Regions from separate parts of the Methylomonas sp. MED-D genome, predicted to be linked through region 1. Evidence: riboswitches for the same ligand, from Rfam matches in the RefSeq annotation. Region 1 holds a riboswitch; each other region holds the start of a gene.
The links. Region 1 has a riboswitch for cyclic di-GMP ahead of ACQE3E_RS09660 (hypothetical protein). Riboswitches for the same ligand answer to the same signal wherever they lie in the genome.
Positions count from the first base shown of each region.

Region 1 (6,781 bases):
CGGCTCGGCGACCAACATTTCCAAGAACAGGGCCGCCGCGCGCTGACGCTCTGCAGCGGATAACCCGCTTATCTCGTCGTGGCCGCGCAAATATTCGGCAATCATCTGGTAAATCCGTTGAGGACCGCTGGTTTCGATCAAATCGCTCAGCTCCGGAAATTGCCGCGCCTCGGCAACGCCCATGCGGTAAAACGAAATCATGTCGGGCTGCATGACTTTAGCCAGCAACGTTTCGCCGAGCGCGGTCAAACCCTCGCTGCAAGACATCGTCGCCAAGCCATCGATACGCTGCAGTTCGGAAATATCGGTTTCGACCAAGCGGTCCACCGAAGCCAGCATCAATTCGGCTTTGTTTTTATAGCGTTCGTAAATAGTTCGGGTCGAAGCCCCGGCCGCCGCCGCGATTTTAGCGATACTGGTGTTGGCATAGCCCTCGCGCATGAACAGCGCCAGAGCCTGATCCAGCAGATAGTCGTTCCGCTCGGTTTCGGTACCGGCTCTCGGCCGCCCTACTTTGGGTTTGTTCATCGTTTCCGCTGCCATAATTTGCTCCGGTAAAATAAAAATAAAATGTTTCGTTTTTATTATTCCCGAAGAATCGCCTCCCGACAAGTACCAATGCAAAAAATATTGGCGTTTTTCGCAAAAACCCGCTGATCTAGGCGTCCGACCCGCCGGCGGCTTGCCGACGGCCTCACATCGCTCTGGACCGCACCGACTTGACGAGCCTCTCGATGCCAACGCGCGGCCGTTAATTTCCGGCCTCCTTTGTTTGACTATCGTCCGAATCGGCGGACTCGAGCGGATCGTCTTCACGCAAGTCGCCCACTTCGACCGCATAACGCCGATGCGATAGGAAGGCGTTCTTGAAAAAGTCGTACCGGTCGATTGCCGCTTCACTGGCGATTTTTTCGATCGCTAAGTGATCGGCGCGTTTGTCGACCGCGCTTAAGGCACCGGAACCCACCGACGCGGCCACCGGCAGGCCGAGATAGGTGACCGGATTCAGCGCCGCGTCGCCGACCGCGCTACCCAAGCCTCGAACCGAACTCGGCCCCAGCACCGGCAACACCAAATACGGTCCAGTTTCGACACCCCAAATCGCCAGCGTCTTGTCAAAACTTTCCTCATGCTTGGGAAAATCCAGCATCGTGGCGACATCCACAAATCCCGCCAGCCCCACCGTGGAATTGATCAGCAATCTGGCGCCGTCCAGGCCGGATTGCGAAAAACTCCCTTGTAAGGCCTCGTTAGCGATCACGCCAATATCGTCCACGTTGCTAAAGAAATTGCTGATGCCGCGGTTAGCGAAATCCGGCGTCACCGACCGGTACGCCTCCGCCGCCGGTTTCATCAAGTAATCGTCCAGTCCGTCGTTGAACGACTGGACTTTTCGATTGTAGTTTTCGTAAGGATCTCTCGGATCCGTCGCTGGCGTGGCGGCGCAGGCGCTCAACAAGGCGAACGTGCCGTTCAAGATCAGTGTTCTAGCAAACTCAACTCGCATATTCATATAAGCCTGTGTAATAGTTGGTAAAAACCCCGCTTAAGAGCTACAACCGTTTGCCAGCGATTTTGAATAATAACTAAACTAAACGGTATAGTTAAGATTAGGCTTGACCCCGCGCGCTTGTCAAACAAAAATATACCGATTGGTCTAGTTAAGGAGTCGAACTTGAGAAAGAAAAGCCCGGCGCGTCGCCAAGCGATTTTGGATGCGGCAAAAACCACCTTCGAGAAATTGGGATTCGAACGGGCCACGATGGCGGACATTGCCGCTCTGGCGGGCGTATCGAAAGCAACTTTGTATAGCTACTTCAGTGCCAAAAACGAATTATTCGTGGAATTGATAGAAGCGTCCGCAGATCAACATTTGGATCAGATGCACTCGATCTACGTCGGCGAACAAACCAATTTCGATCCCGACGAAATTCGCTCGACCCTCGCCCTGCTTCAACCGTCGGAAGATGTAGCCTTCACCTTAAAGCGGCTTGGCGAGCGAATATTGAGCGTGTTTTTCACGCCGCAACGGCTAGCGTTAAAACGCATGATTGTTGCCGAATCCGGCAAGGGCCAAATCGGTCGTCTGTATTACGAACGCGGGCCGGGATTAGGCATGAAATATTTAGAGCAGTATTTTGGCGAAGTCATCGCGGCGGGTCGACTGCGCCCGGCCGATCCGAAGCTGGTGGCCGCGCATTTTCACGGTTTGCTGGAGTCGGAGATCTTCGAACCCTGGTTGCTGAATATCCTGCACGAACTGACGCCGGATTTGATCGAAGGCGTGGTCGAACGCGCCGTCGACGTTTTCATGAGAGCGTACGGCCCGGAGCGCGACCAAAATAACTAAGCATAGGGTCTCGGCGATTGGCACGGCCGCTTGTTGGTGGATGTAACGCGGGCGCTAAACATTCTTACGCTCCCAACCATAAATTCGCCTAGAGGCACTATCCGTCGGGCCGTCCGGCATTACCCGAGTCGTCTGGTTGTAGACCATTTTGGCGATATACGTCCTTTTGGATATAAACGCCTCGGCAATGTCGGCACGATCTTGCGTCGGGCGCCGTGGAAAGCCTCTCCGCTAACACCGCGCGAGACCCTTAAAATTTGGGTTAAGTTGGTTTGATTTGACAGGGTTGTGGCATTTAGTTGAAGCAGGGGCCCATCAAATCAGAAATCTTCGAAAAGGTTTAAACGGAGGATAGCGCTAAAAAACAACCCCCTGGCCCAAATCCTGCTCAGGGGGAAGCATGGACGTGCTCTCGCAACGTTTACGCCGCTACTACAACAGTAGTCAATGTATGAATTTCAAGAACGATTGGAATAATTCTAATCTTGAATACCGCAAGCCTCATCGTGCGGCAATCTAGCGCTAAATCCACGCCGTATTCCATGAACGACTTAGGCGCTGATGCTGTTTTTGCGGCGGTTGATACCGAACAAACTCAACAAAGCGGTGCCAAACAACCATGCCGCGGCTGGCAGAGGTACCGCCGCGACCGGCGCGATGCTCAGATGACCTATAGTCGTGCTGAGTTTTGCTCCGGTAGCACCCAAAAAGCCCGAGTAGGAAAAGCCACCCGCTTGATGGGCCGGATCAGGCAAAAACTGCAGGTCGCCGTCAAGCATGCCGGTCGTCGCCAGATTATCGACAACGTTTACCAGTTGGAATAAGGTGTTGTCCGGAAAGCCGGGTGAGTGGTCCACTAGGTTCCATGCACCGCCGATTTTTTGCAACGTCCAATCCTCGGACGACAGATAGGTTGACAGCGAAGGAGCGGTAAACCGGAAGGCGCCGCTAAGGCCGATAACCCCGACCGAGGAATTGCTGGTATCCATCGTCGTCGCCTGAATGGTGCCGGCGGTACCGAAACCACCGATGACGATCGTCGTCGTATTGGTGTTAATCGGTGCCTCGAAAGCACCGGTAAAGCCGCTAATCGCGGTTCCGCCGGCGAGAGAGCCGCTTATCATCGTGTTATTAAAGGACGAATCGAAAAAAGTCGTCGGAGCCCATCCTGAAGCGAGAAACGCCGAGTTCCAAACACCGTTTAGCGAGATGGTCGCTGTTCCTGAGACTAGGGCCGCGCTAGCGGTTTGCGGGGCCAGAGTCGCGGCGGCCAACATCATAGCCAATCCCGCGAGTTTAGTTTTGCGTATTGCGTTAATTTCCAAATTCATTTAATTACCTTGTTTCAAAAAAGAAGGGTTGACTGGATAAACTTCTCAACTGTGTGTGCGTCACTTGCTTTAACCCTCTTCAAGGCAAAAGCAGTCTTTCCCGGCATCCCTACCCGTGACACAGCAACCCGGCTATCTTGCCTACAAGACCCGTGGCTTTCCGGCCCTGCCTCGCGACAGGTTTGGCTAGCGCTCAAAATAGAGCACTTACTGGAAAGCAATAAAAAGACCAAAGAACAATCACTATAAATTTCATGTACTTATTAAAAACCCAACACCCCTGTTAATTCATTCGACCGTCCGCTCTACGGGATTTGACACAGTTCTAATTAATTGTTGCGGCATATGCCATAGTCCAAGCTGATTATCGATAAGCCTCAACAACTTAGAAGTCTCCGATAAGTCGGATGAAAGTATTAGTCCGACTGCAGGATCCTGACATTAAGAAGAACCCGATCCAATTTCAAAAAGGCTTCGATTTGATGGATGTTCTGAAGCTGTAAACTACCGATGCCCAGTACGCCGAAACCCTATTTCAGGCACGATGACCGCCGGTTTTCAATACCCAAGTTATGGTGGTTATCGTTTTAACGTGGTCAAGACCCGCAAACTTTGTCAATGTACGGCCTGTCATCACCCAGCGCCACTGACCAACGGGGACGCCGTTTGAAGGTACCAAACGGCCTCTAACGGTGTGGCTTCTGGCGATCCAAGTCCAAAGATTCGCCGCGCCATCTAGCCGAGTGTTGGCATCGATTCAACCACCTATTCGATCTGCAAAGACTATGATGATCAGGTTTTTTTATCGCGGAGGCCAATACTCCGCCATGCCAGTCAGGGCGTTTGTTCAAATTGACCGAGGCTTATGAGTCATCAGAACGATATATATAGGACAATTACCATTGGCTCCTTGAACCGTACTGGTCATGGCCCGCTTCAAACCGACGGCGTTAAAAACAGAATTCACCTCGTATTCCTCGTTGGCCTTGGTGGGACATGCCTGGACATCATCAACATCGAAGCGGTGGTCGATGGGCGGATAAGCGCGACGAACGCGACGCGATCAAAGCACTCGCCTTCCCTGCCGATCTGCGGTTGCCGATTAGCGGCCAAATAGCTAGAACATGCGACGGTGAACGGAAATGCCGGGGTTTTTGAGGAAAATTCGACAGTAGACCGCGCAAAATAATGAGCTCATGGCCCGGACGACCGATAAAAAGCGCTTATGCGCAATCGGTGGCGTTTAGACGACTGGGAGCACGAATTCCGGTTAAATTTTTACTAGACGCTTATAAACATATTCAATTTCCTTGAGCTCTCGTATACCTATAAACAGAATATGTCGGCAAAAGTCATTTCATTTTTTTGCATACTGCTTTTTTGCACCGCTATTTCGGCAGAAGAGCTTGTAACCATCGGGATGTTATCCCCTCGGCCCATCCCACAGGAACAGGCGAGATGGAATAACTTGGCCGAATATTTGACAAAATCGCTTCCACGTTATCATTTTGAGGTAAAAGTACTCGATTATCCGGGACTTGTACGGGCGATAGAAGAAAACCGTTTTGAGTTTGTGTTGACCAACCCTTCGCATTATGTATTGCTTTCGCATAAATTTAACTTAACTCAGCCGCTGGCAACTTTAATTAATCGCGAAGCTAGTTACAGTTTAAGTAGTTTTGGCGGCATCATATTCACGACTCAGGATCATACGGATATTAACTCTTTAGCCGACATTAAAAACCGCAAAATAGCAGCCGTTTTTGAAGATTCGCTGGGGGGTTACCAGGCGCAGCTATACCTGTTTAAGGCGGAGGGCTTAGATTTACCTAATCCGAAAGATATCGTTTTTACCGGCATGCCGCAGGATAAAGTCGTTGAAGAAGTGCTCGCCGGCAGAGCGGAGGTTGGGTTTATCCGCTCCGGTATTTTGGAGCATATGGCCGAGGAGAATAAAGTCGATCTCAATCGCGTTAAAATCATTCATGCCATGAATTCTCCTGGCTACCCTTATCGACATTCGACGATATTGTACCCGGAGTGGCCGCTAGTGTCCGTCAGCAATATCGACCCACAGTTAAAACGCGACTTGGTGAGCACGCTGCTCTCCATGAACAACAACCGGGAGTTAATCGATAAGCTAACTATTGGCGGCTTTGATCTGCCTGCCAATTATTCCCCGGTGTACGAACTTTTACATGCAATACACGCCCCTCCGTACGATCGCATCGATCGAATCACCCTACTGGATTTTTTGAAGCAATATTCTTGGCAAATTATTGTATTCGGCGTCATTGTACTGGCATTGCTGGTAACGACTGTTAGAATAAAAATACTGAACATTAAGTTAAAAAATGAGAAAGTTTCGACTTTTCACCTTTTGCAAATCGTTAAATCCAACGAAGAGCAACTGCGTTCCATTGGTAACAACTTACCCAATGGCTATATTTTTCAATATACAATCTCCACGGATGGCGAGCATGAATTTAAATTTATCAGCGCCGGCGTTGAAAAGGCGCATGGACTAAAAGCGGAACAAGTTCTGAAGCATTCCGCATTGCTATTAACTCAATTAGACCCGCAATATAAGGTTTTGCTTGAGGAAGCGGAAGCAGACAGCGCCAGGAGATTAAGCGATTTCTCAATAGAACTGCCGTTTTTGCATGCTAATGGAACAAACCGTTGGTTTCAGATAAATTCCCGACCCAGATTGGTCAATGATCTAACGGTGTGGGATGGCGTGGCGATAGACATCACCGAGCGTAAGCTGGCCGACGAAGCTTTGAGTCTTTCGTCGGAGCGCTTGCAACTGGCCACACGCGTCGCCAAGATCGGCATATGGGACTGGGATATCGTCAAGAACGAGTTGGTGTGGGATGACTCGATGTACCAACTCTACGGTATTCAACGAGGCGGCTTCAGTGGCGATTACGACGCTTGGATACGGACCATTCATCCGGAGGACAAGGCGTATATAGACGGAGAAATTCAGGCCGCCCTGCGGGGCGAGCGCGAGTACTCGCCTGAATTCCGCATCATTCATCCGGATGGCTCCTGCCGCTATATCAAGGCGGACTCGCAGACGATACAGAATAGCGAA
Region 1 is NZ_CP189965.1:2,177,337-2,184,117, reverse strand. Features, by position in the region: gene ACQE3E_RS09675 (TetR/AcrR family transcriptional regulator C-terminal domain-containing protein) at 1-528, opposite strand, end outside; gene ACQE3E_RS09670 (MlaA family lipoprotein) at 752-1,513, opposite strand; gene ACQE3E_RS09665 (TetR/AcrR family transcriptional regulator) at 1,676-2,350, shown strand; gene ACQE3E_RS09660 (hypothetical protein) at 2,902-3,681, opposite strand; cyclic di-GMP riboswitch class I at 3,801-3,878, opposite strand; gene ACQE3E_RS09655 (PAS domain-containing protein) at 5,021-6,781, shown strand, end outside.

Region 2 (6,781 bases), 1.6 Mb from region 1:
TCCCTGTCGTGACGCAACAAGGCGTAGGCCGGTTCGGTGTCGCTCTGCTCCAACGCCTGAATCAACTTGCTCAACATCAGCCTGATCAAATCGCCGATCTTGATAATGTCGGCCAGTAGCTTGGGATTCGGGTCGCTGGTATCCGGATCGTATAGCACCGTGATCAATCGGGTGAAGTCCGCAAGCTCCTCGCCGATTTTCGCCAGCTCGACAACGATTTTCGAACTGGAAATTGCCGTGCGCAGATCGTTAGCCACCGGGCAGCGTCTGGCGATCAGCGCCAAGACCTCGTTGTCGATTCGAGTTTCGCAATGTTTGACCTTGCTGGCACGCGCCAGTACCTTCTCCGCCAAATCCATATCGCCGGCGTCCAGTGCCCGCATCGCCTGTTCCAACTGCCGCATCAGCAGTTCGGTCATCGTCAGCAACAAGCTGTGTAACTGCTGCAATTCATCGTCGAATGCCCGCACAGTGTGCGCGCCAGTCGCGCTCTCGCTCAAAGTCGTCATCGTTCGCCACTCGTAAAACGGCCCAAAGCCGGAAATGCCTGACTGTAAGCCCAACAAGTTACAGGAATGTGACAGGACCGCTATCCGGAACGACAATCCCCGTAAGCCGAGGCGGACAGCCAAACCAATAACATCGTAAAAGGTTAATGAGGCAGCCGGTTTGTGCCGGCGCGGATGGAACGACGCGACATTGCCCGTGTTTAGCGCGAGCGGTCCTTCCGTCCGCCAGACCGAGCCAATAACTCATCGCGCCGACGATTCGACCAGAGCCCGATCGACAAGACAAACTACGTTACGCTTGCGGTGTTAGAAACTTGGATTTTGGCCAAACGACGGGAGTTATCGGGGTTTGCCGCTGGCGAACCACTATTGCCACGGTTCGTTCGGCCAGAAAGCGCAAACCCAATCCGCGCCTGACGACCGAACCGGGTTTGCTTACGGCCAAGGATTACGCCGCGGCGACCGCGCTGCCTTGCACGGCCTGCAAGAACTCTTGCACATCGGCGTCGATCAATTCAAAGCCCAGACGTTCGCTAAAGCGTATTTCCTTGGGGGTCGGATTCTTGCGCATAAACCAACCTTTCGGCTCGGCGGCGGAATAGACGATGTCGCTCATCACCATGCGCTCGGAGTCGCGGTTCAGCGGCAAGCCGATCAGCAGATATTTCTTGCCTTTGCGGTAATCCTTCAAGAAATCCGGAATCGCGAAGCCGCCCATTAGCTCCGTGATGTAATCGACATAGTCGGCATCGGAAACGACATAGTTAGCTTCGGGGCGTGGCGTGCCCATCGGCTTAAACAGTACCGGCAACTTCTTGTCGACTTGTTCTTGCGGGATTTCGAAATAGCTGGAGCCGTCGTAATGGTAAATTCTAAACCGGAACGCGGTAGCGGTAATCCGAGCGACACCGACGACCAAGGTATGCTCTTCGTCGGAATAGCTATCCTGCAACTGGGTGTCTCGGTTGATATCGATGACGTATTTGGGCCGCCATTCGGCCAGCCAATCGTGCAGCGCCGCCCGAGTGTATTGGGCATCGCCGTAAGTTTTGTCCAGAAACTGGGTCAGAAACGAGCGGCCGCGCTTCAGTTCCTGGTTCATCGCGGCGCGCGGAAATTCGTACATCAATTTCGGCGCCATCGGTTTGCCACCGTTCATCGCCAGAATCAAGCTATCGCTATCGGCCGGCATGGGCTCGCGAGTCAGTTTGTTCTGGGCGTCGAACACCACGCCAGGTCCCAGATAAGGTATGACTTGATTGTCGTACAAGCCGCTCAAGATTTCGGAAAAAACACTGTTCGACATATTGCGCCCCATGTAAAAGAAGGTGAAGGATACCGGGGTAAAGCAAATTTCAATCCAATTTTACCGGCGCCTCGCCAGCCCATGTACGGCAAGGCATCCGGAATTCGGCTGCCGGCAGCCGGCTGGCAACAACCGTATAAAATTCAGTGGTTTTGTCGGCTCTGCTACAAACGCGGTTCTGCTATCAAACCCAAGCTAATTGCTGGAAGTTCGGAACGCAACCCTCGGAAACGCAAAGCCGAGGCGTTGAGGAGAACCGCAGTGGAACACATTCCTGGATAGATAGCTTGAATTGGACCCAGAAACCGAAAGACGCAACGGCGTATCGTGTTAGACACCTTAGCATGGCTTCTAACACCTTTTAATTGCCATGGGTCAACGGCATTTTGAGAGACTGGGATTAGCCTTAGTGCCGATATAAAATCCGAATGCCCATGGACAACAACGCGCCAGTGCCAAACACAAGCAAAAAGGGCTTATCGGCAAACTACTTGAAGAATCGGCTCCAGAAAAACCAGGAAACCGCTAGCAGTCAAGTTAATGAAATCATTGCCATCGCAAGAAAAAACAGCTCGAAAATCTAGCGCCGACTCGTGGTTGACAAAAGCGCGTCGCTGTCCTTAACATCACCCCATTCAGATTAGCTAAACCTATTGGAAAATAGGGGCGGAAAGTCGCGGATCCAGATCGGACAGCCGGACTGCCTGAGGGCAAGTTAACAAGATACCAGTTGCGGGCGCTTTCCGAGTCTAGGAGCCTGTCGGACTTAAAAGCCAATAGTCCCTTCGGTAACTTGGTTAGATAAAATAGGTGGTATAGAAAGAACCAGCAACCGGGAGAGCCCTTGATGAGTCGATTCATTCCTGTCAACCGCCATCAAGTCTATCTATTACCCCCCTCGGTGGACGAATGGTTGCCGGAGGATCACTTGGCGCGTTTTGTCGTCGAAGTCATCGAGCAGTTGGATTTAAGCCGGTTGACGAGCCGCTATCAAGGTCGGGGTTCGGCGGCGCACCATCCGGCGATATTATTGGCACTGCTGGTCTATGGGTACGCCACCGGCGTGTTTTCCAGCCGGAAGATCGAACGGGCCACCTACGATTCGGTGGCGTTTCGTTTCTTGTCTGGTGATACCCATCCCGATCACGATACCCTGGCTCACTTCCGCAAGACGTTCCTGGTCGAGTTGGAAGACCTGTTCGTCCAAGTGCTGAGTCTGGCGCAAGCGATGAAGTTGGTGAAGCTGGGGCAAATCGCGTTGGACGGCACCAAGCTCAAAGCGAATGCCTCCAAGCACAAGGCCTTGTCCCACAGCCATATCGAAAAGCTCGAAGCACAGCTACGAGACGAAGTTCAGGCCTTACTGCAAAAGGCCGACGAAACCGACGCGGTGGACGACCGGGACGGCCTTGATCTGCCGGACGAATTGGCGCGGCGGGAAGACCGGCTGAAAACCTTGCGTGAAGCGAAAGCCAAGATCGCCGAGCGGGCCAAACCGCGCGACGCGCAAGCCGAACAGGCATACGAGGACAAGGTGTCCCGCCGGGAAGCCCAGCGGCAAGCTGGCCAAAAGCCGCGAGGCCCGGAACCCAAGGCGCCGGTAGCCGGCCCCAAGCCCGACGATCAAATCAACCTGACCGACGAGGAATCGCGCATCCTGCCGAGTCACGAAGGCTTTGTGCAAGGCTACAACAGTCAGGCCGCCGTCGATGTCGATACGATGCTGATCGTGGCCACCACGGTCACGCAGCAGACCAACGACAAACAACAAGTTGAGCCGATGCTGGCCGAACTGAAAAAACTGCCCGACGCCTTGGGCCAAGCCGAAGCCCTACTGGCGGACACCGGCTACTTCAGTGCCGCCAACGTCCAGGCTTGCGAACGAAACCGGATCGAACCTTTAATCGCCATGGGCCGTGACAGTCATCATCGGCCGTTGGCGGAACGTTTAGCCCCGGATGCGCCGGAACCGACTGGCGACGATCCGCTGGAAAAGATGGCTTGGTACTTGAAAACCCGCGAAGGCAAAGCCCGTTATGCCAAGCGCAAATGCACGGTGGAACCCGTGTTCGGGATCATCAAACAGGTACTCGGCTTTCGCCAATTCTCCTTACGCGGTCTGGATGCGGTCACCGGTGAGTGGAAACTGGTGGCCATGGCCTTCAACTTGAAACGGATGCATATCTTGGCGAGGGGCGTCTAATGGTCGAAACGATTGGTCAGCAAAAGGCTCGATTGGCGTTATCGGAATCCAACGCCAAAACGCTCGCCTAACCAGTGGCAAATCCTTCCTTCGACCGCCGTCTTCGCTGAGCTGGATGACAACAGATGTGCTGGTAAGTTAAGTCCGACAGGCTCCTAGGCCATATATTGCCTCATCTCATCTATCCCCACTCATTACCCGGTTAACCAACACGACTCGCCGATTTTATCGGTGGCGAGAACGGTTTTTTGCGCGCACTTTTCCTTGAGCCAGCGTCAATCGCCATTTCGTCGCCAAATCGTCGGGTTAATTTCGCGTGAAAATTAAAAATAACAATCTTCTAGGAGAAGCGCCGTGGCGATTAGTATGATTTCGGTTGATGATCTGTTTGTAGACGAAACCAATGGCAATGCGGTATTTACCGTGAGACTCGATGTCGCAAACGCGACAACGGTTACGGTGAATTACTCAACGTCAAACGGTACCGCGACCAGCGGGAGTGATTTTACCGGCGTAAACGGGACACTGAGCTTTTTGGCCGGCGAGTTGACTAAAACGGTTAGCGTGCCGATCATCAACGACACGGCGCTGGAATCGCTGCAAAACTTCTTCCTACGGCTGACCGCGCCCAGCGCCAACGCCACCGTCGCCGACGAATGGGGCATGGCCAGCATCGTCGATAACGACGCCGCCTCCGGCACGCCGGTGGTCGGCATCAACGACTTCATCGTCGATGAGGCCACCAAGGAGGCGGTGTTCGTGATTACCCTGGACCGGCCATCCACCAGCGTGGTGACCATGAACTACGCCACTCAAAACGGCAGCGCCAGCGCCGGCTCCGACCCGGCAGGGAAGCCGTGTTCGTGATTACCCTGGACCGGCCGTCCACCAGCGTGGTGACCATGAACTACGCCACCCAAAACGGCAGCGCCAGCGCCGGCTCCGACTACGTGGCCGCCAGCGGCAGCCTGGTGTTCGCACCCGGCGAAACCGCCAAGACCGTCAAGGTCACCCTGATCAACGACACGGCGGCGGAAAGCTCGGAAGCCTTCAATCTGGTGCTGTCCAGCCTAAGCAACGCCACCACCCTGGACGGCACCGGCACCGCGATCATCTTCGAAAACGACGCGGCGGCGGTGACCAACTCGAATATTTACGTGGACGATCTGGTGGTGGACGAATCGCAAGCCTACGCCGACTTCATTGTCCGGCTGGACAAACCCAACACCGGCACGGTGAAAGTGAATTACACCACCGTCGGCGGCACGGCCGGCAGCGGTAGCGATTTCGATAGCCAGTCCGGCTTTTTGACCTTCGCGGCCGGTGAAACCGAAAAGACAGTGCGGGTCAAACTGACCAACGACGTCAGCCCCGAATCCCTGCAAAACTTCTTCCAGGACCTGTACTCGCCCAGCGCCAACGCCACCATCGCCGACGAACGCGCGATCGCCGACATCATCGACAACGACGCCGCCTCCGGCACGCCCATTGCTCGTATTACCGACGCGGTAGTCGACGAAAGCGCGCAAACCGTCAGCGTGACCGTGATTTTAGATAAACCGTCCACCGGCAACGTGACGCTGAATGTCGGCTCGCAAAACGTGATAGCGACGGACGGCGGCGATTTCCGGAGCTTCCCGTTCGGGAAAGTGGCATTCTTGCCAGGCGAAGTTGCCAAAACAGTCGTGTTCGGCATTTTGAACGACACGGCGGCGGAAGGCTTCGAGTCCTTCGATGTCGTGTTGTCCAGCCCGATCGGCGCCACCATTGGCGATGCCATTTCGCATGTCGTGATCGCCAACAGCGATGCCGCTCCGGCGGCGTTGCCATCAATCACAATCGCCGAAGCGGTGGCGTTGGAAACCAAGGGTACGGTCGACTTTCTGGTCTCCTTATCGGCGCCCAGCGCGTCCCAGGTTAAAGTGAATTATTCGACCGCCAGCAGCACGGCCACCAGTGGCGGCGATTTTTCAAACGCCAGTGGCACGTTGGTGTTCGCGCCCGGCGAAATCACCAAATCGGTGCGAATCACGTTAGCCGACGACATCGTCGCGGAAACCACGCTCGAAAACTTTACGCTAACTCTCAACGGCGCGGTCAATGCCACGATTGCCACGCCTTTAGCGACCGCTACCATTAAGCCCCGCGCCGGTCGCGCCAGTTGTAATCAACGGTACCAGCGGGCATGACGTCTCGAAAGGGACGGAATTCGCCGATTCGCTGAGCGGCAATAACGGCGACGATTGATTCGACGGCGGCTTGGGTAACGACAGTTACGCCGGCGGCGCCGGTAACGACACCTATATCATCGAACAAAGCGGCGACAGTTATAGCGAATCCGGCGGTAACGGCACCGACACCGTCATCAGTTATTTGTCGTCGCATACCTTGGGCGCGAACGTGGAAATTTTAAGGCTAGCCGGCAATGCCGTGACCGGCATCGGCAACGCGCTAAACAATACGATTACCGGCAATGCCGGTGCCAATACTATCCTGGGCGACGTCGGCGACGACATCATGGACGGCGGAGCCGGCGCCGGCATCGATACGCTGAGCAATTTCGAGAATCTGACCGGTAGCAATCTTAACGACACGCTGACAGGCAACGCCGGAAATAACGTGATAATCGGCGGCTTGGGCAACGACGTGATGGACGGCGGTGCCGGCACCGATACCGCGTCTTACGGCGGATCGTCCGCAGGGGTGACCGTCAATCTGGGTCTGACAACCGCTTAGAACACGATAGGCGCCGGCACCGACACC
Region 2 is NZ_CP189965.1:570,682-577,462, reverse strand. Features, by position in the region: gene phoU (phosphate signaling complex protein PhoU) at 1-509, opposite strand, end outside; gene ACQE3E_RS02535 (SIR2 family protein) at 958-1,815, opposite strand; cyclic di-GMP riboswitch class I at 2,449-2,523, shown strand; gene ACQE3E_RS02530 (IS1182 family transposase) at 2,663-4,018, shown strand; gene ACQE3E_RS02525 (Calx-beta domain-containing protein) at 4,373-4,885, shown strand; gene ACQE3E_RS02520 (Calx-beta domain-containing protein) at 4,876-6,207, shown strand; gene ACQE3E_RS02515 (calcium-binding protein) at 6,278-6,754, shown strand.
Region 2: linked by a shared signal. The riboswitch ahead of ACQE3E_RS02530 (IS1182 family transposase) and the one ahead of ACQE3E_RS09660 (hypothetical protein) in region 1 are both predicted to bind cyclic di-GMP.

Region 3 (6,781 bases), 470 kb from region 1:
TTGACGACTTGCGCGGCCTGAGCGCTCCCGCACTGAAGGGACGCATGAGCGTGGAACAAGGGCTACGCACCCTATTGCAAAACAGCCGGTTGACATTCCGCTTTCTGGACGCCCGTACGATCACGCTCGAGACCGGGGAGCGCCCCACCAACCCGCGACGGGCTCCGGTTGCGTTGCCGCCAGTCACGGTCATCGGCAAACCGATTGCCGAACCGGCCGACGATGTCGCCTCGTATACCCTCGACCGAATGCAGAGCGCCACATTGACCGACACGCCGGTGCGACGGATTCCGCAAACAGTCGCCGGCGTTACCCGCGACCTGCTGGACGACCAGCAAGCCGTCACGGTCAGCGAGGCCTTAAGCAACGTCAGCGGCGTGGTGGCGCGCAATCCCTTGTATTCGCCGGTCCTGGAAGGGACGCTCATTCGCGGCTTTCCCTCCGAGCAACTGCTGGACGGCTTTACCCAGTATTACAATCCCGGCGACCGGGAAAGCACGATTAACGTTGCCAGCCTGGAAGTGCTCAAGGGCAGCAACGCCCTGCTCTACGCCGGCGGCTCGGGCGCCCCGGTCGGCGGTGTCGTGAATTTGATTTCCAAGCAAGCTCGGCCCGAGGCTTTCGGCGAATTCGGCTTCCGAACGGGATCTCACGACTACTTTCAACCGAATTTCGATATCAATCAGCCTTTGCATAGCCGGGTTTGGCTGCGGATGACCGGTGAATTTACCGATGCCGGCAACCGCGTCGATGCGGTCGAGACCCAGCGTTACAACTTGAATCCGGCCCTGACCTTCACCGACAACCATCGTAACAAGCTTACCTTGCGCGGGAAATTGTCGCATTGGCGGCAAACCGAGTATCAAGGCTTGCCGGCCACCGGCACCTTAGCCGGCCGGTTTCGGCTCCCACCGGACAGCTTTATCGGCCCGGCCGATGCGCCCCAAAGCCGTTCGGACAGCCAAGCGATTTGGGGCGAGTTCGAGCATCGTTGGGATAAGCACTGGACGATCACGCTGAAAAGCCGGGTGTCTCGAGCCAGTTTCGATCAGCGGGTGCAAACGCTATTCGGCGACGATGGCTTTATAGCCGATCGGCCGCTGAGCGCATTGGGAGCGTCGGCATGGGGGCTGGTTAACGCCGAGCTGTATCAACGCCAACGCGAGTTCAGCGTGCTCGGCTATCTGACCGGAAAGTTCGCCTCGGAAAACAGCGAGCACACCTTGGTCATCGGTGCCGACCGCGGCGAACTCGACGATATTGGCTTCGTCGGCGCCGATTTGGCGAATACCGGTTTGGTGGATCTTGCCCAACCCAACTTCGGGTTAAGGTATGCCGTCCCCGAACCGGCGCAGCCAAACCAGTTTATCGGTAATCTGACCTACGGCGGCTATCTGCAATGGCAGGGCAGTTTTTACAATCGGCTACATTTGCTGGCCGGCTTGCGTAGAGGGAAGGTGTCCATCGATTTTCGAAACACCGCGAGCGGCCGCTCGACCAGCACCGACGCCGAGAAATGGTTGCCCCGGTTGGGCGTCGCCGTCGACATCGGTTCAGCCTGGACCTGGTTTGCCGGTTACAGCGAAGGTATGCGCGGCCAGCCCTTCGTCGAGTTTGCCGATACGCCGTTGCCGGAATTGGCGCGCCACGTTGAGACCGGTTTGAAATTCGATATCGACGGTACTTGGCGCGGCCAACTTGCCGTGTACCGAATCGACCGCGAACGGGTGGCGGTGCCGGATGGGAGCGACGCCTTGCTACGCTCGACCGCCTCCGGCGGTCAAAGCGCCGAGGGCACGGAAGCGGACTTGAATTGGCGGTTATCGGAAGGGCTGGATTTGCTTGGCAATTATGCGTACACGTTGGCGCGCTACCAGGACGATAAAGCCGGCGTTCCGGCCGGTAACCGTTTGCCTCAGGTGCCCGACCAGGCCGGGCGGCTGTGGTTGAATTACCAACTGCCGGCGTCCTTGCTACCCGGTTGGCGAATCGGGGTTGGCGTGAATTTAAGCGCGGGCGCCTATTTATCCAAGGACAACCGCTTCAAGACCTCCGGCTACCACTGTGTGGACGCCAGTCTGGGGTACGAAACGTCGGCATGGAAATTGGCGGCCACCGTCAAAAACCTTAGCGGCGAACATTATTATCGACCTTTCGATTATTTCGACGGCCGGGTCGCACCCGGCGCGGATACCGAACTGTATTTCAACATCGCGTACCGCTATTAGGTCGCCTGAACACACGGAGCTAAAGGACGGATCACTTAAGGAACTAGAGTGAAGCCGCCGGGACCGGCGGCAAAAACGCCACATCCGCCGCGAGACGGAGCCGGAAAACCACGGATCTTTGGACCAAAAGACCGCCGGGTTGCCCGTACTGCCATGTTCGCTTCCAGCGCCGGACCGAAAACTCGGTCCGGCGTTACGGGAAACGTGCGCCTTGCGGCCAGACATTTTCATTATTTCGACCCTTTAAGGACATGCCATGACACAAAAACACAGTTACCGATTGCAACTAGCCACCGCCGGTGCTCTTTCCATCGCGATGTTGGGCGGATTTCTCGCGCCTGCCAGCGCTGAAGCCGCGCTCGTTACCGGCAGCGTCGGCATTTCAATCGACAACGCGGCGTTAGCCGCCGTCACCGGTGGTTGGCGGATCGATAGCTTCTTTGATGCCAGCTACAACCAGATCGCCATTACCGCCGATACCGTCGGCGGCGTTGCATCGGCCATCGACATGACGCTACCGATCAACACCAATTTCACCACGACCAGTTACGCCGCCGTCAACCGCACGCTGCAAGCGACCACGATGGAGGTCGGTAACACCGCCAGCGGCCAAATCGGTCTCAGCGGCGGCATGCGCATGTCGGTACCCGGCACCAGTAGCGGCTCATTGACACCTTACGATTTTCGTCTGCAAAAAATCGGCGGCGTGTGGAATCTGGTGACTTACGACCAATTTTTCTCGGGCACCACGTTTTTGCAACTGACCAATACCAGCGAAACCGTGAACGCCGGCGGCGAACTGACCTTGAGTGGCGACCTGATTTTTGGAAGCGGCAGCAATAAGTATCCCAGCCCATTCGGCCTGACCTGGGGATCGTTCCTGGGGATTTCCGCCACCGACGCAGTCGTCGGCAGCCTTTCGATGAACCTTCCGGCGGCGGTACCCGTGCCAACCGCCGTCTGGTTGTTCGGTAGTGGTCTGATTGGCTTGGTCGGTGCGACGCGCCGTAAGAACCTTGCGGATTAAGCCAACCTTTTTGCTGGTTCGATCAGAGCGCCGCGACAGATTGTGCCGGCGCGGCGCTTGCTCAACGTTTTTTACAGGAATCGCGATGCCTATTTTGCCTTTTTACCGAATCCGCCTCGGGCTACCCTTGGTTGCCGCGTTGGCGCTGTCGCCGAATGCGATGGCCTTGGTTCTAAACGCGCCGAACTCCGGCACGTTTACAATGAATCTGGACGCTGTCGCGCTGGCACCTTACGCCGGTGGCTATTACCTCAGCACATATTGGGACGCGGTGGCGGCCGACCCGACCGATCCCGCCAATAGTGGCGGCGCCCTGGTCGGCCAAGTCGCTACCGCCGAAATTCCGGCGCTGAACCAATCCTTCACGATTACCGCGATCGGCGGCGATATTGCCGGTCAAGCCGCGCAACGCTTTCAACAAGCCACGTCGGCGGACTTTCACATCGATACCGAAAACCTGGCCGGCGGCACCGCCGGTCAAGTCGGTTTGGCGGGCGTCCAAGGCTTCTTCGCGCCAAACTACCCACCCAACGGCGCCGGCTTGGTCAACGGTGATTTCGCGGTACGTTTCGATGCCGCTCGCCAAAACCATGGTGGCAGCGGTTGGTATCTGGACAACAATATTTATTTCACGATGGCGGTTTACGACTTCAGCAACCTAAGTATTAGCTGGATCGATGCCGATAACTGGCAATTTAGCGGCGATCTGGCGATGTCGCCGGAAAATGCCAGCATGCTGAGGGGCAGCGCGCTGGCCGATGTCGGCGACTTTTGCTTAGGCGCGGGCAGCTTTGCCGGATGCGGTCAAGTCAGCGCGGTTCCGCTGCCCGGTGCCATTTGGCTGTTCGGCACTGGCTTGGCGGTTCTGGGTGGCAAGGGCCGCCGAATGACCATATTCGGTTCGGAGGCTAGCCATGTTTAAGCGCATCGAGCAGTCAGTAGCGCGCTGGTATAGCGCGGCGGCGATAGCCGCGTTGAGCGCCGGCATGCCGGCCCTGGCCAACGCAACCGCGCTGCACGCCGATTTGGGCGGCACGTTTACGACCCAATACGACCGAGAGGCCTTGGCGGTGCTGGTGGGCGGCAGCTCCAGCGCGCCCGGTGAGTTTCTGGTCGCTTACTTCGACACGACGCAATCCGACTACACCCAGTTCAGCGATTCCTACTTCTATCTCGGCAATACCAGCAGAACCGAAATTCCGGCGGTGAATCTGGTTCACGACATCACGCCGGTCAGCGCCGTCAATCCGAGTGGTCAGGCCCAAAATCGCTACGTAAAAGCGACGACGCCCAATTTCGCCATCGATAGCGAAACTCTGACCGGAACCGGTAGTCTGGGCATGACCGGCGTGGAATTGTTTCGCGGCAACTACAACGGTTCGCTGGTGACTGGCGACTTCAGCTTGCGTTACAGCGTCGCCAACCGGCAAGCCGCTTGGGACGACTTGGGACAGGCCGGCACACCGGGCGGCTGGTACCTGCAAAACAACATCAGCTTTAGCATGGTGTTGTTCGATTTGGCGAATTTGAGTCTGATAATCGCCGACGCCAATAACTGGCAATTGAGCGGCGACTTGTTGATGAGCCCGGAGAATGCCGATTTTTTAGGCGGTGCCCGCCAAGCCGATGTCGGTGACTTTTGTTTGGGTGTCGGCAGTTTCGCCGGTTGCGGTCAAGTGGCCGCCGTGCCGGTGCCGGCGGCGGTTTGGTTGTTCGGCACGGGATTGATTGGCTTGACCGGCATCCGCCGGCGTGGAGTCAAACGATGACCGGCGGCCGTCTCGATCCGATCACGGCCGCGTGCATGCTGCTGCTGGGCGCGCAAGCGCCGCTGGCAAATGCAAACGCCGTGACTTACCAACAGTTCGTTAGTGTGCAAATGAACGTCGATGCAGTCGGCCGCAATGTTACCGGCGACGCCGCGCACGAGCCGACCATCGCCCAAGACCCCAATAACCCCAAACGATTGGTCGCCGGCTGGAAGCAGTTTGCGACGGTAGCGTCCGGTAACCGCCAAGGTGGTTGGGCTTACAGCGACGACGGTGGGCTATCCTGGCATTTCCCCGGCGTTGTCACGCCGGGCGAACAGCGCACCAATATCATGGTGGACGTTGATTCGGCCGGCGATTTCTACTATCAAAACCTCCACTACGATGCAACCGGCAGCTACGCTCAAGACGTTCAGGTCCTTAAGTCCACGGACGGCGGCATCAGTTGGGGCGTACCGGTCCACGCTTACGGCGAAGGCGCCGATAAGGGCCGGATCGGCATCGATCGTAGCGGCACCTCCAGCGACGGCCACGTCTATCTGGTCTGGCGCGAGGGTCTGGACGACCGCCGTTTTACGCGTTCCAGCAATGGGGGCGTTAGCTTCGAGGCGCCGGTCGCGATTCCGGAGAGTCCGGCGTTCGGCACGATCGCGGTGGGCCCCGCGGGTCAAACCTATGTCAGCGGCCGTAGCGAGGATGGCGAATTGGTCGGCGCCAAATTGATATTCGGCAAGTATCTGTTGGCGACCTCGCTGAACGCCCGCGATCCCGACGCGTTGCCGAGTTTCACGACTCAACCCGTCGATATGGGCGGCTCGCCGGTCATGTTCCAGTTTCAGAACAATCCCAATCAATACGGTCCGCCGGGAGATCTCCAAGTGAATGTCGATCAGTCCGACGGGCCATTACGCGGCAATATTTATTTGATGTCTTCGGTCGATCCGGCCGGCGCCGATAACCAGGATGTCAAATTCATTCGCAGTAGTGACGGTGGTCTGACTTGGTCCGCGCCGGTGAAAATCAACGACGACACACCGCACAAGGACGCCTACCAGTGGTTCGCAATGCAAGGCGTGGCGCCGAACGGCCGGATAGACGCGGTCTGGTACGACACCCGCGACAATCTGCGGCCGGCGCTGTCGCGCTTGTATTATTCCTACTCCTGGGACGGCGGCCTGACCTGGAGCAAGAATCGGCCGGTGACGCCGGTGTTCAACACCCACATCGCCTATCCGCTGGGAGCGCAAAAACTGGGTGATTACACTCACTTGGTTTCGGACGCATTGGGTGCTCACGTGGCGTATTCGGCGACCTATAACGGCGAACAGGACGTCTATTATTTAAATGTGTATCCGGACTGTAACGATAACGGCGTCTCCGATGTCAGCGACATCAAGTTGCGTCTAACCGGCGACACCAACGCCAACCATCTGCCCGACAGCTGCGAGAACATGGTCGTACCCGGTGACCTGGACGCCGACAAGGATGTGGACAAGCAAGATCTGAACGCCCTGCTCGCGTTACGTAACCGACCGGCGCGCGGTAGCGAAGACCCAGCCGATCTGGACCGGAACGGCGTGATCAACCTGCTGGACGCCCGCCGCCAGGCCCTGCTCTGCACCAGAACGCAATGCGCCATTCAATAAATTAAACCTAAGCGATCACGCTACTCGAGCGCGCGAAAAACGCGCTCGAGTAGCAAGTCTATCCAAATCGGCGCGCTTCCGCCGCGCCAAGCGTTGACATATTTCTGACAT
Region 3 is NZ_CP189965.1:2,649,024-2,655,804, reverse strand. Features, by position in the region: gene ACQE3E_RS11755 (TonB-dependent siderophore receptor) at 1-2,228, shown strand, start outside; cyclic di-GMP riboswitch class I at 2,296-2,375, shown strand; gene ACQE3E_RS11750 (hypothetical protein) at 2,485-3,255, shown strand; gene ACQE3E_RS11745 (hypothetical protein) at 3,341-4,177, shown strand; gene ACQE3E_RS11740 (VPLPA-CTERM sorting domain-containing protein) at 4,170-5,024, shown strand; gene ACQE3E_RS11735 (sialidase family protein) at 5,021-6,670, shown strand.
Region 3: linked by a shared signal. The riboswitch ahead of ACQE3E_RS11750 (hypothetical protein) and the one ahead of ACQE3E_RS09660 (hypothetical protein) in region 1 are both predicted to bind cyclic di-GMP.